3 regions of the Viridibacillus sp. d25.2 genome follow, and region 3 is predicted to be linked to each of the others. Evidence: predicted binding sites of a transcription regulator. Region 3 holds the regulator's gene; each other region holds the start of a gene.
What was found. Region 3 encodes CtsR, which represses protease genes until heat stress. Its sites were predicted from a motif close to ATGGTCAATAAAGGTCAAACA; they were not measured.

Region 1: a site for CtsR is predicted at 3,351-3,371, ahead of clpP (ATP-dependent Clp endopeptidase proteolytic subunit ClpP). Genes of this name have one in related genera too.
Region 2: a site for CtsR is predicted at 3,764-3,784, ahead of ACZLO7_RS18980 (ATP-dependent Clp protease ATP-binding subunit). Genes of this name have one in related genera too.

The regions. Positions count from the first base shown of each region.
Region 1 is NZ_CM196652.1:928,594-934,650, reverse strand. Features, by position in the region: gene ACZLO7_RS04615 (DHA2 family efflux MFS transporter permease subunit) at 1-301, opposite strand, end outside; gene ACZLO7_RS04610 (TetR/AcrR family transcriptional regulator) at 472-1,380, shown strand; tRNA gene ACZLO7_RS04605 (tRNA-Arg) at 3,204-3,275, opposite strand; gene clpP (ATP-dependent Clp endopeptidase proteolytic subunit ClpP) at 3,453-4,043, shown strand; one part of gene ACZLO7_RS04595 (IS3 family transposase) at 4,103-5,007, opposite strand; one part of gene ACZLO7_RS04595 (IS3 family transposase) at 5,007-5,460, opposite strand; gene ACZLO7_RS04590 (HPr family phosphocarrier protein) at 5,547-5,804, opposite strand; gene whiA (DNA-binding protein WhiA) at 5,863-6,057, opposite strand, start outside.
Region 2 is NZ_CM196652.1:3,844,346-3,850,402, forward strand. Features, by position in the region: gene fabF (beta-ketoacyl-ACP synthase II) at 1-160, opposite strand, end outside; gene ACZLO7_RS18970 (beta-ketoacyl-ACP synthase III) at 191-1,129, opposite strand; gene ACZLO7_RS18975 (YjzD family protein) at 1,323-1,517, shown strand; gene ACZLO7_RS18980 (ATP-dependent Clp protease ATP-binding subunit) at 1,602-3,749, opposite strand; gene ACZLO7_RS18985 (Crp/Fnr family transcriptional regulator) at 3,993-4,688, shown strand; gene ACZLO7_RS18990 (metal-sulfur cluster assembly factor) at 4,769-5,077, opposite strand; gene ACZLO7_RS18995 (alpha/beta fold hydrolase) at 5,130-5,897, opposite strand; gene ACZLO7_RS19000 (Cof-type HAD-IIB family hydrolase) at 6,020-6,057, shown strand, end outside.
Region 3 is NZ_CM196652.1:75,631-81,687, reverse strand. Features, by position in the region: gene ACZLO7_RS00460 (protoglobin domain-containing protein) at 1-339, opposite strand, end outside; gene ACZLO7_RS00455 (hypothetical protein) at 663-866, shown strand; gene corA (magnesium/cobalt transporter CorA) at 907-1,869, opposite strand; gene ACZLO7_RS00445 (magnetosome magnetite crystal formation protein family) at 2,415-2,720, shown strand; gene ACZLO7_RS00440 (CtsR family transcriptional regulator) at 2,960-3,430, shown strand; gene ACZLO7_RS00435 (UvrB/UvrC motif-containing protein) at 3,497-4,009, shown strand; gene mcsB (protein-arginine kinase McsB) at 3,999-5,114, shown strand; gene ACZLO7_RS00425 (ATP-dependent Clp protease ATP-binding subunit) at 5,104-6,057, shown strand, end outside.

The DNA of each region.
Region 1 (6,057 bases), 850 kb from region 3:
ATTCAGGAGCTAAGATAGCTAATGCTGTACCTATAGAAAATAAAGTCATTGATGTAATAAATAAATGACGGTTTTTAAATCGAGTGATAAAGAAAGCACTTGCTGGAACTAAAATCCCACCGACAAGCATATAACCTGTTGATAACCATTGAACTTTAGAAGGCCCTACTTCAAACTCCTTCATGATCGTTGGTAATGCCACATTTAATAATGTGTTGTTAAGAAAAGAAACAAAAGCACCTATAAACAAGATTACTATCATTGCGTAAGGTGGCTTTTTCTGTAATTCGTTACTATTCATATTTTATCCACTCTACTTTCATTATATTTCGTATATAGAAGTTTACTTGATTTATTTTATACTCACGGTACAAATTTTTCAAGAAAAAAATATTATCATTTTATAAACATTGATATTAAAGCGTTTTCAAGTTAGAATGATAGTACACTAATTGAAAAACAGGTGAATTTATGAACAATCGTAAACGTCAAGTTATCGTTGCCTCTCAAAAGCTTTTCGTCGAAAAAGGTTTTCAAAATACATCCATTCAAGACATTCTAGATGAATCGCATATTTCTAAAGGTACTTTCTATAATTATTTTGCTTCAAAAAACGAATGTTTAATCGCTATATTAGCTAAAGGCCGCGAGGAAGCAGATGTTCGCAAACACGAAATGCTTATAGGACAGGACCCAAAAGATAAAGACCTATTAGCTAAACAAATAGCTGTATTGATGCAAGTGAACCGTGATCAAAATTTAATCCCTATTTTTGAATCGATTTTCCACTCTGGTGACCCTGAACTCAAAAAAGTCATGATGAGGTTCCATTTGAATGAGTTAAATTGGCTTTCAATGCGTATTGTTGATGTTTATGGCGAAGCATCAAAGCCACACTGTTATGATGCTGCCATTCTAACATTCGGGATGATTCAACACATGGTACATCTTTGGAAGATAACGCGTGAAGATGCAATAGACACAGTACAAGTAGTAAAATACGCTATCAATCAACTAGACGCCATTTTACCTGCTCAAATCGAAAAGGGTGAAAATTTCCTTGGATGCGATTTAGCAAAGTACTTACATCAAAATTTCAAACATAAATTTGTAACGAAAGAATATTTAACCGAACAGCTAGGTGGATTTTCAAAAGGTCTTATTGAAGATGATTTACAAGCTGGTAAAGAATATACAACTTGCCTAATAAAAGCGTTACAAGAAGAAAACATCCCATTTTATATCATCGAAGCAATAGTATTGCCCTTTAACAGTAGTTTTAAAGGCACTATACATGCTGCAGAAGCTCAAGAAATCGCTAATCTGTTATGGCTATTTATACGCCAGAACAACAGCTTAGACACATTAAACAGTAATTAGCTGGACACAAAAAGCCGCTTTTCAATATAAAAGCGACTCAGTTTGTCGACGAAAGGCATTCAGAATGCTCACATCCTGAATGTCTTTTGTTATTTTTTATACTACGGTTATTATAATCCTCTTTTTGTGTGGTTAACTTGTATTCCATTTCTTATTTCTACAAGTATGATTGGCGAGTGTCTTTATATTCACAGCAACAAAAGTAAGCACCGTATGCATAGAAACTATTTTAAAACCATTAAGGTTGTCCACCGCATTTTCAGTAATATTACATGTGTAGTTGATTGGAGCGAAGGTGGCGACTCCTGCGGGGAAAGCGGGACAGTCCAAGACCCTGCAGGAGCATAGCGACGAAGCGGCTTGACGCCCGACCGCGGAAAGCGTCCACCGTAACGGAAATCAACGGGCTTATTTGTTTATATTACATGTGGAGTTGATTGGAGCGGAGGTGGCGACTCCTGCGGGAAAAGTGGGACAGTCCAAGACCCTGCAGGAGCGCAGCGACGAAGCGGCTTGGCGCCCACCCGCGGAAAGCGCCCATCGTAGCGGAAATCAACGGGCTTATTAAAAAGAAAAAGACCGTTGATAAATTCGGATTTCTTCGAGTTTGTCTACAGTCTGAAAAGATCTCGTCATTTTTTTCATCGCATCAAAAGATTTCGTTTTGTTACATGTATAGTTGATTGGAGCGGAGGTGGCGACTCCTGCGGAAAAAGCGGGACAGTCCAAGACCCTGCAGGAGCATAGCGACGAAGCGGCTTGGCACCCGCCCGCGGAAAGCGCCCACCGTAGCGGAAATCAACGGTCTTATCTATTTTTCAAAAGAAAAAAGACCGTGATAAATTCGAATTTCTTCGAGTTTGTTTACAGTCTAAAAGGAGCTCGCCATCATTTTTAATCGCCTTAAAAGATTATTCTAATTACATGTGCAGTTGATTGGAGCTGAGGTGGCGACTCCTGCGGGAAAAGTGGGACAGTCCAAGACCCTGCAGGAGCGCAGCGACGAAGCGACTTGGCGCCCGCCCGCGGAAAGCGTCCACCGTAGCGGAAATCAACAGTCTTATCTATTTTCCAAAAGGAAAAATACCGTTGATAAATTCGAATTTCTTCGCTTTGTCTACAGTCTGAAAGAATCTCGCTATCAATTTCCATCCTCCGGGAAAAGCAGGACAGTCCAAGACCCTGCAGGAGCATAGCGACGAAGCGGCTTGGCTCCCGCCCGCGGAAAGCGTCCACCGTAGCGGAAATCAACGGTCTCATCTATTTTTCAAAAGAAAAGAACCGTAGCTAAATTTGAATTTCTTCGACTTTATCTACAGTCTAAAAGGGTCTCGCCATCATTTTTCATCGCCTCAAAGATTATTCTTATTACATGTGGAGTTGATTGGAGCGGAGGTGGCGACTCCTGCGGGAAAAGTGGGACAGTCCAAGACCCTGCAGGAGCGCAGCGACGAAGCGACTTGGCGCCCACCCGCGGAAAGCGCCCACCGTAGCGGAAATCAACGGGCTTATTTGTTTATATTAAATGTGTAGTTGATTGGAGAGAAGGTGGCGACTCCTGCGGGAAAAGCGGGAAGTCCAAGACCCTGCAGGAGCGCAGCGACGAAGCGGCTTGGCGCCCGCCCGCGGAAAGCGTCCACCGTAGCGGAAATCAACGGGCTCATCTATTTATATATATTTTAAAATAAGAAAGCGACTTTTTTTATATAACAGTTTATTATTCTATTGATTTGGGCATATTATCATTAATGGAGCCCATCATACAAAAACATCTATGTCGCTATTTAAATAACGACATAGATGTTAAAAGTGCATTTTATTTACGCCCTCGGAGGGAATCGAACCCCCAGCCTAAGAACCGGAATCTTATATGTTATCCATTACACTACGAGGGCAATTCATCAACTGCGACTTTACTATTATACAAAGGAAACTAAAACAATTCAACCATTGGAATATTGGATTCGAATTATTTGACCTTCCTTGACCATAATGTGTATGATAAAGAGACAATAGAAGCAAATTGCTTTTATACAGGAAAATTGAATTTACCTTTTAAGGAGGATATTCTTATGAACTTAATCCCTACAGTTATTGAACAGACAAACCGCGGTGAACGTGCTTATGACATTTACTCACGCTTATTGAAAGACCGTATTATTTTATTAGGTAGTGCTATCGATGACAACGTTGCAAACGCAATTGTTGCTCAACTACTATTCCTTGAAGCTGAAGATCCAGAGAAAGATATTTCTCTATACATCAACAGCCCTGGTGGTAGCATTACAGCTGGTATGGCAATCTACGATACTATGCAATTTATCAAACCAAATGTACAAACAATTTGTATCGGTATGGCTGCATCTATGGGTGCTTTCTTACTTGCTGCTGGTGAAAAAGGTAAACGCTTCGCATTACCAAACGCAGAAGTTATGATTCACCAACCACTTGGTGGTGCACAAGGTCAAGCGACTGAAATTGAAATTGCTGCAAAACGCATTTTATTCCTTCGCGAAAAACTAAACGGTATTTTAGCTGAACGTACAGGTCAACCAATTGAAGTTTTAGCAAGAGATACAGATCGCGATAATTTCATGACAGCTGAGCGTGCGAAAGAATACGGTTTAATCGATCAAATTTTTGAACGTAACGAAATTAAATAAACACCTAAAAACCGCCATTCTCACAAGTGATCTGACCCAAGAAAGTTAGACATATTTAGTTAAGCAGCTTCTAAGACCTGAGTTCGGTATTCCACCGGGCTTAGGTCTTTTAATTTTTCCTTCATTCGTTTGTGATTGTAATAGTGAATATAATCTGCGAGCTCCTGTTCAAAATGTGCCATGGATTCAAATTCTTGTAGGTAAAGGAGTTCAGATTTTAATAAGCCAAAGAAGTTTTCGATGACTGCGTTGTCCAAACAATTGCCCTTACGGGACATACTCTGCGTAATTCCATGTTGCTTTAATGTTCGTTGATACTTTTGCATTCGATAGTGCCAACCTTGGTCCGAATGAAGGATGACTTGATTACCTGATTGAAGGCGCTCCAATGCTTGTTCTAACATATCATGGACTAGTTTATACACTGGACGATTCATTACCGTGTAGGCAATGATTTCACCATTACACAAATCAAGTACCGGTGATAAATAGCGTTTCTCACCAAATAGATGGAACTCTGTCACGTCTGTTACCCATTTCTCGTTCATCTTCTCCGCTGTAAAATCACGTTGTAATATGTTTGGGGCAGTTTTCCCGACATTTCCTTTATACGAACGATATTTCTTCATACGGACTGCACATTTTATGCCAAGGGCATTCATCAAACAGTTAATCGTTTTAGGATCATGATGAAAGCCGTATTTTTTCAATTCTTTGGCAATCCGACGATAACCATAACGTCCCTTATGTTCATGGTAAATGGAATGAATTGCGACTTTTACATCCGCGTATTTATCAGTACGATTCAAACGCTTTTCCCAATAATAATACGTGCTACGTGGAATATCAGCGACTTTGATTAATTCCACTACTTCATAGATTTCCTTTAGTTCATAAATTACTTGCGCTTTGATTTGATTGGTAATTTTTCTTGCATTTGAACTAAAGCATTCAACTTTTTTAAGTACGCATTCTCCATTTCTAATTGTTTTATACGTGCCTCTAATGCCCCGACAGATCCTTTAGCTGATGTTGGTTTCGTTGTTCTTTTTGTTTCTTTTTTCATGGATGGACGCCCCTTTTTCTTAGAAACAAGGGCATCATAACCACCAAACTCAAACTTCCTTCGCCATTTTCGAATCATGCCAGGAGATGAAATGTTAAATAGTGCAGCTGCGTCAATTGAAGATGTACCTGTTTCGTTCATATAATTTAGTACATTCATTTTATATTCAGCGGAATATTTTGTATAGGACTTTAAGAAAGTCTCTACACCATTTTCTTTATAACGGCGAACCCATTCACTGACAACCCGTTTTGTGATTCCGATATCTTTCGCGATTTCACTCATGGATTCATATCCATTTAAGTATCGTTGAACTGCTTGAATACGTTGTTCAGCACTTACTTTTGTCATAAAAAACCCCCGTAAAAGTTAGAGTGGTGTCTAACTTTTACGGGGCAGTTCAAAGATGAGAATAGCGGTTTTTATATTTTATTCATTTAATCCGCAGATTGAATTAGTTTTACTAAGCCTTCTAATGCAAGTGCTTCATCAGCACCATCTGCAGTTAAAATAACTTTAGATCCTTTTGCAACAGCTAAACTCATAATACCCATAATACTTTTCGCATTTACTTTTTTATTATCTTTTGTCAAAAATACATCCGCAGAGTAGCGATTTGCTTCTTGTACAAACAGGGCTGCTTGCCTTGCCTGTAATCCTGATTTAAGTTTTACTTCTACTTGTTGTTCTGCCATTCGTTTTACTCCTCCTACTAATTACTTGTATATTCATGATCCGTGCATTTTCATTCCATTAAAGCTTCACTGCTTCACCTCGACGTAATGCTTCAGCAATATCGTCAATTTTACGAAGGCGATGATTGACACCTGATTTACTAACGCTACCTGCTGATACCATTTCACCAAGTTCTTTTAATGTTACTTCTTGATATTCCACACGTAATCGTGCAATCTCTCTAAGCTTCTCAGGTAGTTGATCAATACCAAT
Region 2 (6,057 bases), 710 kb from region 3:
CTTCTGCAGCAACTTTTGCAGGAAATTGTTCAGCATCTATACGTGTTAACGGGCCAACACCAATTTTTCCTTCTTTAATCGCTTTCCATGTTGTTTCTACATCATTTCCTAAAGGTGTCACAGCACCCATACCTGTAACAACTACTCGACGTTTTGTCATGTTCTTTTAACTCCCTCTTTTCTAATATTGTTATTTTCCCCAGCGCATTGCAACGGCGCCCCATGTAAGGCCGCCACCAAATCCAACGAGCACAAGTAAATCGCCATCTTGAATTTTGCCGGCTTCTAGTTCTTCTATTAATGCATTGCCGATTGAAGCAGACGATGTATTGCCATATTTTTTAATAGCCGTAGACATTTTCTCCTCTGGCAAATCTAGTCTTTGTCTTGCAGATTCCATAATTCGAATATTTGCTTGATGCGGAATTAGGAAATCAACATCTTCCTTAGTATATCCCGCTTTCTCTATGACATTTAAAGCTGATTCACCCATTTGACGTACCGCAAATTTGAATACTTCACGGCCATTCATCTCAATGTGACCTGCATCATTTTGGAATAAATGCTTTCCGCCTGAGCCGTCTGAACCAAGCTCAAATGATAAAATCCCTCTATTATCAGATACTTTACCCATCACAGCTGCACATGCACCATCACCAAATAGGACAGCAGTATTTCGATCTTCCCAGTTTGTAATTTTTGAAAGCTTCTCAACACCTACTATTAAAACATAATCATATGTTTTAGATTCAATGAATTGCTTAGCCGTTACCAAGCCGTACATAAATCCTGCGCATGCAGCGGACAAGTCCATTGCAGCCGCATTGTGTGCACCAAGTTGGTCTTGTATCATACACGCTACACTCGGAAATGGTCGGTCAGGTGTTACGGTTGCAACTAAAATAAGCCCGATTTGATCAGCCGAAATACCAGCATTAGCTATTGCGTTTTTCGCAGCTTCAAAAGCTAAATGAGAAGAGTTATGTTCATCTGATGCGATTCTTCGTTCTTCGATTCCTGTTCTAGTGCGAATCCATTCATCCGATGTATCCATCATTTTTTCTAAGTCAGCATTTGTGACTACACGATTAGGGATACATCTTCCTAAGCCTATTATTCCAGCGTTCATGAAGTAGCGCCTCTTTTCTTTTGTTATCAATTATTAGTACCTGGTAATAATTATAACGAAAGATTTATATTTTTTCAACACTTCGTCAATTTTTGTCCAAATAACGGGGCATAATACTGAAAAGATTCTTTTATTTAAATGTGGCAATATGATATGATAGAACAGGTAAAAAAGTTAGTTAGAGGTGAAATTAATGAGATATATTATGCTATTTTTATGGTCAGCATTATTAGTTTCTGTACTGAACTACGTAGTAAGTTCAATTCAGAATGTTGGATTTAACTTAAATCTTGGATTAGGGCTTTCAGTAGTTTTCTCAGTATTCTTAATTATTATTGGCAATATTATTCCAAACGAATCACCTAAACAAGTAGGCCACCAACAATAATGAAAATCCTGTCCATAGATTGGACGGGGTTTTTTCTTTAAAAAAAGTCTGAGCACCTTTATATAAAGGTTGCTCAGACTCTTTTTATGTGTGCGCTGATTCTTTATGGATTATTACTTTATCATCTTTCATTGAAATGACTAATCGATCCCCTGGTACTGTATCCCCTTTTAGCAATTCTTTTGCAACGAGTGTTTCAATATATCGCTGTACAAATCTTCTTAAAGGTCTTGCACCAAAGGTTGGGTCTGTTCCTTCTGCTACTACCCACTCAATGACATTTTCATCTACTTGTAGTTCAATTTCTTGTTCAGCCACTCGTTTTTTTAATAACTGAATATACTTCCAAGTGATTTGATAAAAATGTTCGTTTGTTAATGAATGGAACATAATAATATCATCTAATCTATTTAATAGCTCTGGTTTGAAATGCTCTTTTAAAGACGCCATAACTAGGTCTTCAACAGCATGTTCACTAGTATTAGGCATATCTAGTAAGTAACTTGAGCCTATATTAGAAGTCAATATGATTACGGTATTTGTGAAATTAACCATACGACCTTGGCTATCCGTAATACGACCATCATCTAAAATTTGCAATAAAATATTCGCAACATCTGGATGCGCCTTTTCAATTTCATCTAAAAGCACTACTGCATATGGATTTCTACGGACAGCTTCTGTCAATTGACCGCCTTCCTCATAACCTATATAGCCAGGAGGTGCTCCTACTAAGCGAGATACGCTATGTTTTTCCATGTACTCAGACATATCAATTCGAATAAAATGATCCTCTGAGTCAAATAATTGAGCGGCTAATGCTTTTGCTAATTCTGTTTTCCCTACACCTGTTGGTCCTAAGAACAAGAAAGATCCGATTGGTTTTTGTGGATCCTGAATGCCTGCACGCGCTCTCCAAACAGCTTCTGTCACTAGCTGAACTGCTTCGTCCTGCCCAACTACTCGCTCTTGTAAAGTAGCTTTTAAGTTGAGTAGTTTTTCACGTTCACCTTCAACTAATTTTGTTACTGGAATACCTGTCCATCTTGAAACAATTGAAGCAATTTCTTCAGCCGTCACATCTTCACGGAGCAGACGATCATTTCCTTGTTGCAAAGTTTGCTCAAGTTCTACTAATTCTTTTTCTAATTCAGGAATTTTGCCGTGACGGAGCACTGCTGCTATATTTAAATCATAATTATTTTCAGCTTCTTCTAAATCCCTACGATAACGATCAAGTGTTTCACGTTTTTCTTGGATAACATGAAGTGAAGATTTTTCGGCTTCCCATTGCTCACGCATATTAGAAGAAGAGTCTTTTAGCTCCGATAATTCCTCACGAAGTGCTACAAGACGTTTTTTACTAGCTTCATCCTTTTCTTTCATCAATGCTTGTTCTTCAATTTCAAGCTGCATAGTACGACGTGTTACCTCATCTAATTCTTGTGGCATGGAATCTATTTCTGTTCGAATCATGGCACAAGCTTCATCGATTAAATCAATTGCTTTATCTGGCATAAAACGCTCAGTTAAATAGCGATTTGATAATTCTGCAGCAGCAACGATTGCTCGGTCATGTATTTTCACGGCGTGATGCAGTTCGAAACGTTCTTTTAAACCACGTAATATAGAAATCGTATCCTCTACAGATGGTTCACGAACTAATACTTGTTGGAAACGACGTTCAAGTGCTGGGTCCTTTTCGATATACATTCGATATTCATCTAATGTAGTTGCACCGATACAATGTAACTCACCTCTTGCTAACATCGGTTTAAGCATATTCCCAGCATCCATTGCACCATCCGTTTTACCTGCTCCCACGATTGTATGAATTTCATCGATGAAAAGGATGATTTGTCCTTCACTTTCTTTCACTTCTTTCAATACGCCTTTTAAGCGCTCTTCAAATTCCCCACGATATTTGGCACCAGCGATTAATGCACTCATATCCAACTCATAAATTTCACGGTCTTTTAAACCTTCTGGTACGTCTTTTTTTACGATTCTTTGTGCTAATCCTTCAACGATTGCTGTTTTACCAACACCTGGTTCTCCGATTAATACAGGGTTATTTTTTGTCTTACGAGATAATATTCGGATGACATTACGGATTTCTTGGTCACGACCAATAACAGGATCCATTTTGCCATTTTTCACTTCTTCTACTAAATTACGTCCAAATTGTTCAAGTGGACTTTTTTGCTCTGCATTATTCATATTCATTTGCATTATAGTTCACTCCTTATTTGACCTTATTTGACCTTTTGATTAACTTCATTATATTATCGTTCTCCTTTGAAAGTAAAGCGATTAGTTTGACCTTTTTTGACTATTATATTTTTCCATTTCGAAACTCTATACACCTGAATTTCATCACCTCAATATTGGAAATATTTGATATATTCAAATATGCCCAATTACAGGAAAGCTGTATGTTATAATTAGGGAAAACAGAAGAGGTTGTGAATTTTTTTGGAGGAAATTGAAACTATCCCACCTAAGCTCCATTCACTTTTCGAAGAACATGGTACAGTTCTCAAATTCGCCAAAGACACCCCTATATTCTTAGAAGGCGATCGTACCCAAGATGTTTTTTTCGTTGTGTCTGGTAAGGTGAGAATTTCAAAAGAAACTGCAAGTGGAAAAGAATTGACGATTCGTATATGTAGTAGCAATAATTTAATTGGGGAAAGTACTATTTTTAGTTCCTTAGACTATAATTCAACGACGGCTACAGCTATGGAGCCGACTACTATTTTAACGATCGATAACAACATGCTTGAACTTTACCTTAGTCAAGAACCTTCGTTGATGATTGCATGTTTGCGTTGGATACAGTTACAAAATATGAAAAGTCAATCTAGACTTCGCGATTTATTGTTACACGGAAAAAAGGGTGCGTTATTTTCTACACTGATACGTTTAGCAAACACTTATGGTGAAAAGTTGGATGATGGTTCAACCCATATTAACTATAAATTGACCAATAATGAGCTAGCAAATCTCTGTGCTACTAGCCGTGAAGTCATTAACCGTATGTTAAATGACCTCAAGAAAAATAACATTATTACATTTGATAAGAGCACAATCACAATTCTCAATTTACAATTCCTAAAAGATGAATGTGAATGTGAAAACTGTCCTCTTCAAATTTGTAGAATTGACTAACCTCAGGTATTATACCCATTTATGTCATCAAAAAAACCCGCTCGACTTTTCCAGTCTGAACGGGTTTTTTCTTTATAAAATTAGCGAATGCCTAGAGCAATTTTTGCATAACGTGACATATTGTCTTTATTCCATGGTGGATTCCATACAATATCAACAGTGACTTCTTTAATTTCAGGCAATTCAAATAATGCTGTACGGATTTGGTCAACAATAACTGGACCAAGTGGGCAACCCATTGATGTTAATGTCATGGTTACTACACATAATCCTTCTTCAGATAAATCCACTTCATATACTAAACCTAAGTTCACGATATCAATACCTAACTCAGGATCGATTACATTTTCTAAAGCACCATATATTACTTCTTTCATTTCTGCATCCATAGTGTTTCCCCTTTCTGCATAGTGTTTAATATATCATAACAAATGAAACGACTTATGCCAAATGGTCTGCAAGCCATTTCGTAGCAGCAAGCATCCCTGGACGTGATACTTTATGCCCTGCTTGTTTATCAACAATGAAAACAAGATCTTCAGGGTGGTCTGCATAATCTGCCTGTATACTTTCATAAAATTGATATGCAGGTGTAAATGGAACCATATGGTCTTTCTTACCGTGCCAGAATAACACTGGGCGGTTTGCCATCGATTCAGGATGCTTTGACATATCAAAGTAGCTAAGTGTTTGCTCCATTTTTTGAAGCTCTTCATCTGATATTGGAATTTTGAAACCTCGTTCTTCAAACTGAGCCATCTGAGCTTTCGAAAGCTCCACATAACCAGGTGCACCCATCATAACTGATGCTGTTTGAATCCATGGGTATACACGTAAGCAACCTAATGTAACAATCCCACCCATAGAAGTTCCTGCTAAACCAATCTTACCTGCTGGCAGCAAACCTTTTTCTATTAACTGCTTATGTAAAAAATCAACTTCTTCAATTGAAGTTAAGACCACTTCCCAAAAACGTAAACTAAGTTGAATTTCATCGAGTCCTTCATCTCGCTCACCATGCAAATATGCATCTGGCAATAGTACTCGAACGCCTTTTTCAACTAGTTTATACGCATAGTGCAAGTTATGTTCACTCGCACTCATAAAGCCATGGAGAAAAATGACAACCGGTGATGCTGATGTTACGGTCTTTTCATCATAAATGTGAAGTAACGGAATTTTACCCCACTGTTCTTGTTGAACCTTCACTGAATTCACTCCTTGATAGTTTATCCTAATATCGTAACAAAAATTTTTCACGATGACAAAGTTTTGACGAACAAGTAAGATTAACGATACACTCTATTATAGTAGGAAAGGAGTTTTTTCATATGGTACAACCTCATTTGATTGTTTTAGATTTAGACGG
Region 3 (6,057 bases):
AGCGTCATTAATATGACATTCAAACATTTCAGATAGATGGCGTGACAATGTCACTTTTAACTTGTTGATTTCAGAATGATTTTGAATAATACTCATTAAATTGTTTGATTGACTGATAGAATCATAAAATTTCTCGACCATTTCTGTTATAAGTTCCTGTGTTAATGGTTGTAGTTGTTTTAAGATAGCTAAATCTTGTTTTTTTAGATCTAATAATTGAAATTGTTTTTGTATATCATGATGTCTCGTTACATTTAAAGTAACTTGATTTATATAGTGTTCTGTTTGAAAATAGTGTTCTTTTACTTTACTAGTTTTTCTCATTGTCCAAATTGACACGTCAATTTCTCCATTCTACTATTAGCGAAATTTAGTTTATGATGATTCTATTCTACCATTTTTAACGTATCTATAAACATAATATATATACCATTTTGATGTGAATATAGTAATAATTAATTAATAAATTGGGATATTTCAAGTAAAAATTAAAGGTATAAAGTAACGATGTAAGGGTTTGCAAGGTCTTTTTGTAGAAAAAGTTCCTTTTAAGATGATACAAAAAAGTGAACAATCGATGTCACATATTGTTTCACCGTGTTCTTATAGGGGGTCCATGCTACAATATAAGAAATGTCTTGGAGAAAAGGATGTATTGGTCAATGGATCGTAAACGTGGAATGAAATTTGCTTTACCAATAATGGCTGTTGTAGTGGTATCAGCAATGATGTTATTGAATAAAGATTATACAGAGGTTCCTATGAACTCTCGTATAATGATAGCAGCTGGTGCAGCATTATTTTCAGGTGTAATTTCTTTTGTTTTATTTGGCTTAAAAGATGCTAAAGATGATGGACTAAAGTGAAAATGCAGACTCTTCACCAATTGTGAGGAGCCTGCATTTTTTATGGTTTAAATAGGTCAAACCAGCCTTTGTATTTGAACCAAACTAACATGAATACGGCAATGAAAATCATTATGCTTAGAACGATAAAGTAACTGTAATGCCAATGTAGTTCAGGCATATTCTCAAAGTTCATACCGTAAACGCCTGCTATAAAGGTCAATGGAATGAAGATTGAGGAAATAATAGTTAAAATCATCATAATGCCATTCATGCGGCTTGCATTCATCGACATATGACTATCCCGCATATCTGCCGTAAGTTCGCGATTAGATTCGACCATTTCAGTTAGTTTGATGAGGTGGTCATGGATATCGCCAAAGTAAGCCCGTTCAGTTTTAATCAGTGCAAAGCGTTCGGAGTTTAAAATACGATATAATAGGTCTCGCATTGGTAAAATAGTACGTCGAATATGGAGTAAATCACTTCTTAAGTCAAACACATAGCGCATTGATTTAGCGTTACTTTGGTAATTTAGTTCGTCGTCAATTGTATTTAAATGGTCTTCAATGTTGTAGACCATAGGGAAGTAACTATCAACGATTTTATCTATTGCTTGGTAAGTCACGAAAATAGCACCGCGTTCCCAGTTCTGAGGCTGATCTTGTAAACGTGAACGGACGATATCAAATTCATTTACTGGCGATTTATGAAAAGTTACTACAAATTTCTTGGAAACGAACATGTTAACCTCTTCAGCTTCAAAGGTATTCTCATTTAATTTATGTAAAACCAAAAATTGGTAGTCGTCATAGTAATCGAGCTTTGGCCGTTGTAAACGCATTAAACAGTCTTCAATAGCTAGTGGATGGAAGTGAAAGAATGTACTAAGTAGCAGTTCTTCTTGTACTGTGGGTTCATCAAAATCAATCCAATACCATTCAAAAGAGTTATTGCTTATTTCTTCTAGTGGAAAATCCATTTTTAGTTCTTGATTGTTAGTAATGCCAAGGGTTCGAATCATAGATAGTCCTCGTTTCAACTAATATATAACTATCCTCTCATAAATGGCATCATATTGTCACGGAGAGACGTTGAATATTGTATAAATAGTAAAGAGGGCGCTTCTATATAGCGACCCTCTTTTATATATTGTAGAATTTAGTTGTCGGTTTGGAGAAACTTCAAAACAATTTGATTCCTACTTTTTTCGGTCGAATTTTCAATAGTATCTTGATGTAGCAAATCCGAATCACTGATTGAGTTGATGATTTTTATTTTATGCTCTATGGTTTTAGAGCATGAAGAAGTTTTAGTTTCGCAATCATTAGAAAATGAATTTTTCAATAAACAATATGGCATTGCAATGAAAATGATTAAGCATAGCGCGATACTTCCGATGAATAACAATACTTTTTTCAAAGGAATACTCCTCCTTTTTGTTCGTTACTACAGAGGACGCAAGGATAATAATAATGTTCCTTTTTTTGAATTGAATATGAAACTAATGGATTTTTTAATCGTATACATAGATAAGAAGTATAAAAAAATGAAAGTGAGTTGCTCTAATTGGAATCTAAAGGATTAAAAGTAATTCTTCATGCAAGTGCATTTTTTGCTCCATTATTATTGCCAATCCTATTCTATATATTTATTGACGATAAACAAATTAAACGTTTGTCTATTCAAGCGTTATTGTTCCAATTTGTTATGTGGGCATTAGTCGTTGTTTCAGGCATCTTTAGTTTTTTATTAATTGGACTTCCATTCTTAGTGGTTTTTTTGATTATGACTGTGGTCGTACCAGTAATAGGTATTGTGAAGGCTCTTAATGATACAGATTGGGATTACCCGATTGTTGGGAAATGGTATTAATACGATAAAACCGCGATAGCTTTTTTGCTATCGCGGTTTTTTAATAGTTTAAACATGGGTAGAATAGTAAAAAATAGCGGATTTTAGCGTTCCAATTTTAGATGTCAGTCGAAGCTGAACAAGTGAAAAGCAATTAGGTGAGCATTTAAATTGCGTGATTTTTAATAGGCTGTGTATAATATATTCAAATATAGTCAAAGATAGTCAAAGTCAGTGATGCAAGCGAGGTGGAATTTGAAATGCGTAATATCTCTGACATAATAGAAGGTTATTTGAAAGAGGTTATCGAATTAGGTGGAGAAGGACATATTGAGATTAAACGAAGTGAAATTGCTGATAAATTTCAATGCGTACCCTCTCAAATTAATTATGTTATAAATACACGATTTACCGCAGAGCGTGGCTATTTAGTTGAAAGTAAACGTGGCGGTGGAGGATATATACGGATTTTGCGCGTCAAAGCTAGTTCAAAAGCAGATTTAATTAATCAAGTGATTGAGCAAGTAGATGAAGGTGCTTCACAAACTATGACGGATGATTTGATTTTCCGTTTAATTGACGAAGGCGTAATTACGAAAAGAGAAGCTAAAATGATGCTAGCAGCTCTTGATCGTTCTGTGTTAAGAATAAATTTACCGGTACGTGATGAGCTACGTGCGCGTATCCTACAAGCAATGCTACTGACTATAAAATATGACAAGCAATTGTAAAAGAGGTGCGAGGGTATGATTTGTGAAAACTGTAAACAAAGACCGGCCACTATCACGGTGACACAAATGAAGAATGGTAAAAAAACGACAAGGCATTTCTGTGAAGTGTGCAATAAAGAACTTGATTCTTTCCATTTGAACCTCGACTTTAATGCCGATCCAATTTCAATGCATAAACTTTTTTCAAATTGGTTTGGTACACCGAGTTGGTCAGTTGCAGCACCAAATGTAAACGAACAGAAAGCACAGGAACATGAGATTTGTCCGGAATGTGGTATGACATATCATCAATTTTTGAATGAGGGTAAATTTAATTGCCCTAGCTGTTATGAAACTTTTAAGGAGCAGTTACCTCAGGTCTTAAAACGTTTGCATAATGGAGCCGTGGAACACGTTGGAAAAGTGCCAGGTTCTATTAATGAGTTGTATCAATTAAAAAGACAAATTGAGGCGATTCGTATGGATATGAAAGTGGCCATAGAAGAAGAGCGGTTTGAAGATGCAGCGACTATGCGGGATAATGTCCGTGCTCTTGAAAAAAAGTTACAAGTTGGAGGTGAGTCTCAAGATGAACATTGAGCACTTTTTACACAATCCAACAACTAATTGGATGCAAGAAGAAGGGCAATATGGTGATATAGTCATGAGCACTCGCATCAGATTAGCGCGTAACCTAACGGATTTCCGTTTTCCAAGAGCATTTTCTGATGAAGAGGCAATGCAAATTGATAAAGCTGTTTCAAATGTCTTGATTGATGCAGATGAAGAAGAACATTTTCAGTTCTCTTACTTTTCTTTGCATGACATGCCAGCGTTACAGCGTAAAGTATTAGTAGAAAAGCATTTAATCAGTCCTCAGCTAGCGGATAAGGAGAGAGTCGGATCGGTTTTATTGTCAAAAGATGAATCGATAAGCGTAATGATTAATGAGGAGGATCATATTCGTATTCAGTGTTTGCAGCCGGGGTTACAACTAGCAAAAGCGTATGAAAGTGCCGATCAAATTGATCGACTATTAGAGCACCATCTACCGTATGCTTTTGACGATACTTTTGGTTATTTGACAAGTTGCCCTACAAATACAGGAACAGGTTTAAGAGCGTCTATTATGATGCATCTACCCGCATTAACTATGACGAACCAAATCAGTTCTCTCATAAGCACGATGCCACGACTTGGTATGGTTGTGAGAGGAATGTATGGTGAGGGAACGGAATCAGTCGGCAATTATTATCAAATCTCCAATCAAATCACACTTGGTAAGTCAGAAAAGGATATTTTATTAGATTTGCAAAGTGTAACTGAACAAATTATTCAAAAAGAGACTGAAGCACGTACAGCATTAATAGAGCATGCGTCAATTGCTTTAGCTGATCGTCTCAATCGTTCTTTAGGAACTTTACTATATGCCAGAATATTAACGAGCGAAGAAGCTGCAAATTGTTTATCTAACGTTCGTTTAGGTATATATTTGGGTATAATCCAGAATATACCTATTGCTATTTTGAACGAGTGTATGCTTTATATGCAGCCGGGTTTTTTGCAACAACATGCAGGTACTACTCTTCAAGCAAATGAACGAGATGTATATCGAGCAAGTTTGTTGCGAGAACGATTGCAATGCAATAGAGAATTAAAAAAAGGTCATTCTGACGAAGAGGGAGAGGATACTTATGATGTTTAATCGATTTACTCAACGCGCACAAAAGGTGCTTCAACTAGCACAAGAAGAGGCAATTCGTATGAAACACGAATCAATCGGTACAGAGCACATTTTACTTGGCTTAATTCGTGAAGGTGGCGGTATAGCGGCTAAAGCGCTTGAAGCAATTGATATTAGCTCTGGAATGATAGAAGAAGGCATTGAGGAGTTAGTGGGTGTTGGTACAAAAGACGTTGGTCCAATCGTACACTACACACCTCGTGCAAAAAAAGTAATCGAACTATCTGTCGATGAATCACGTAAACTAGGTCACTCGTATATCGGTACAGAGCACTTATTATTAGCCCTTATTCGTGAAGGAGAAGGCGTAGCAGCACGTGTTTTAAATAATTCAGGAGTTAGTTTGAACAAAGCGCGTCAACAGGTTCTACAGCTACTAGGTAGCCATGATCATGCACAAAATGCAAATAGCGCTACACAAGCAGCAAGTACACCAACTTTAGATAGCTTGGCACGTGATTTGACTCAAGTTGCAAGAGACGGTAGCTTAGATCCAGTAATTGGCCGTAGTAAAGAAATTACACGAGTTATTGAGGTGTTATCTCGCAGGACCAAAAACAACCCAGTTCTAATTGGGGAACCAGGTGTAGGTAAAACGGCAATTGCTGAAGGCTTAGCTCAACAAATTGTCAACAATGAGGTACCTGAAATTTTACGTGATAAACGCGTTATGACGCTTGATATGGGAACAGTTGTAGCGGGCACTAAATACCGTGGTGAATTTGAAGACCGGTTGAAAAAAGTAATGGATGAAATTCGTCAAGCTGGCAATGTTATTCTCTTTATAGATGAACTACACACATTAATTGGTGCAGGTGGAGCAGAAGGCGCTATTGATGCATCGAACATCTTGAAGCCATCTTTAGCTCGCGGAGAATTACAATGTATTGGTGCTACGACATTG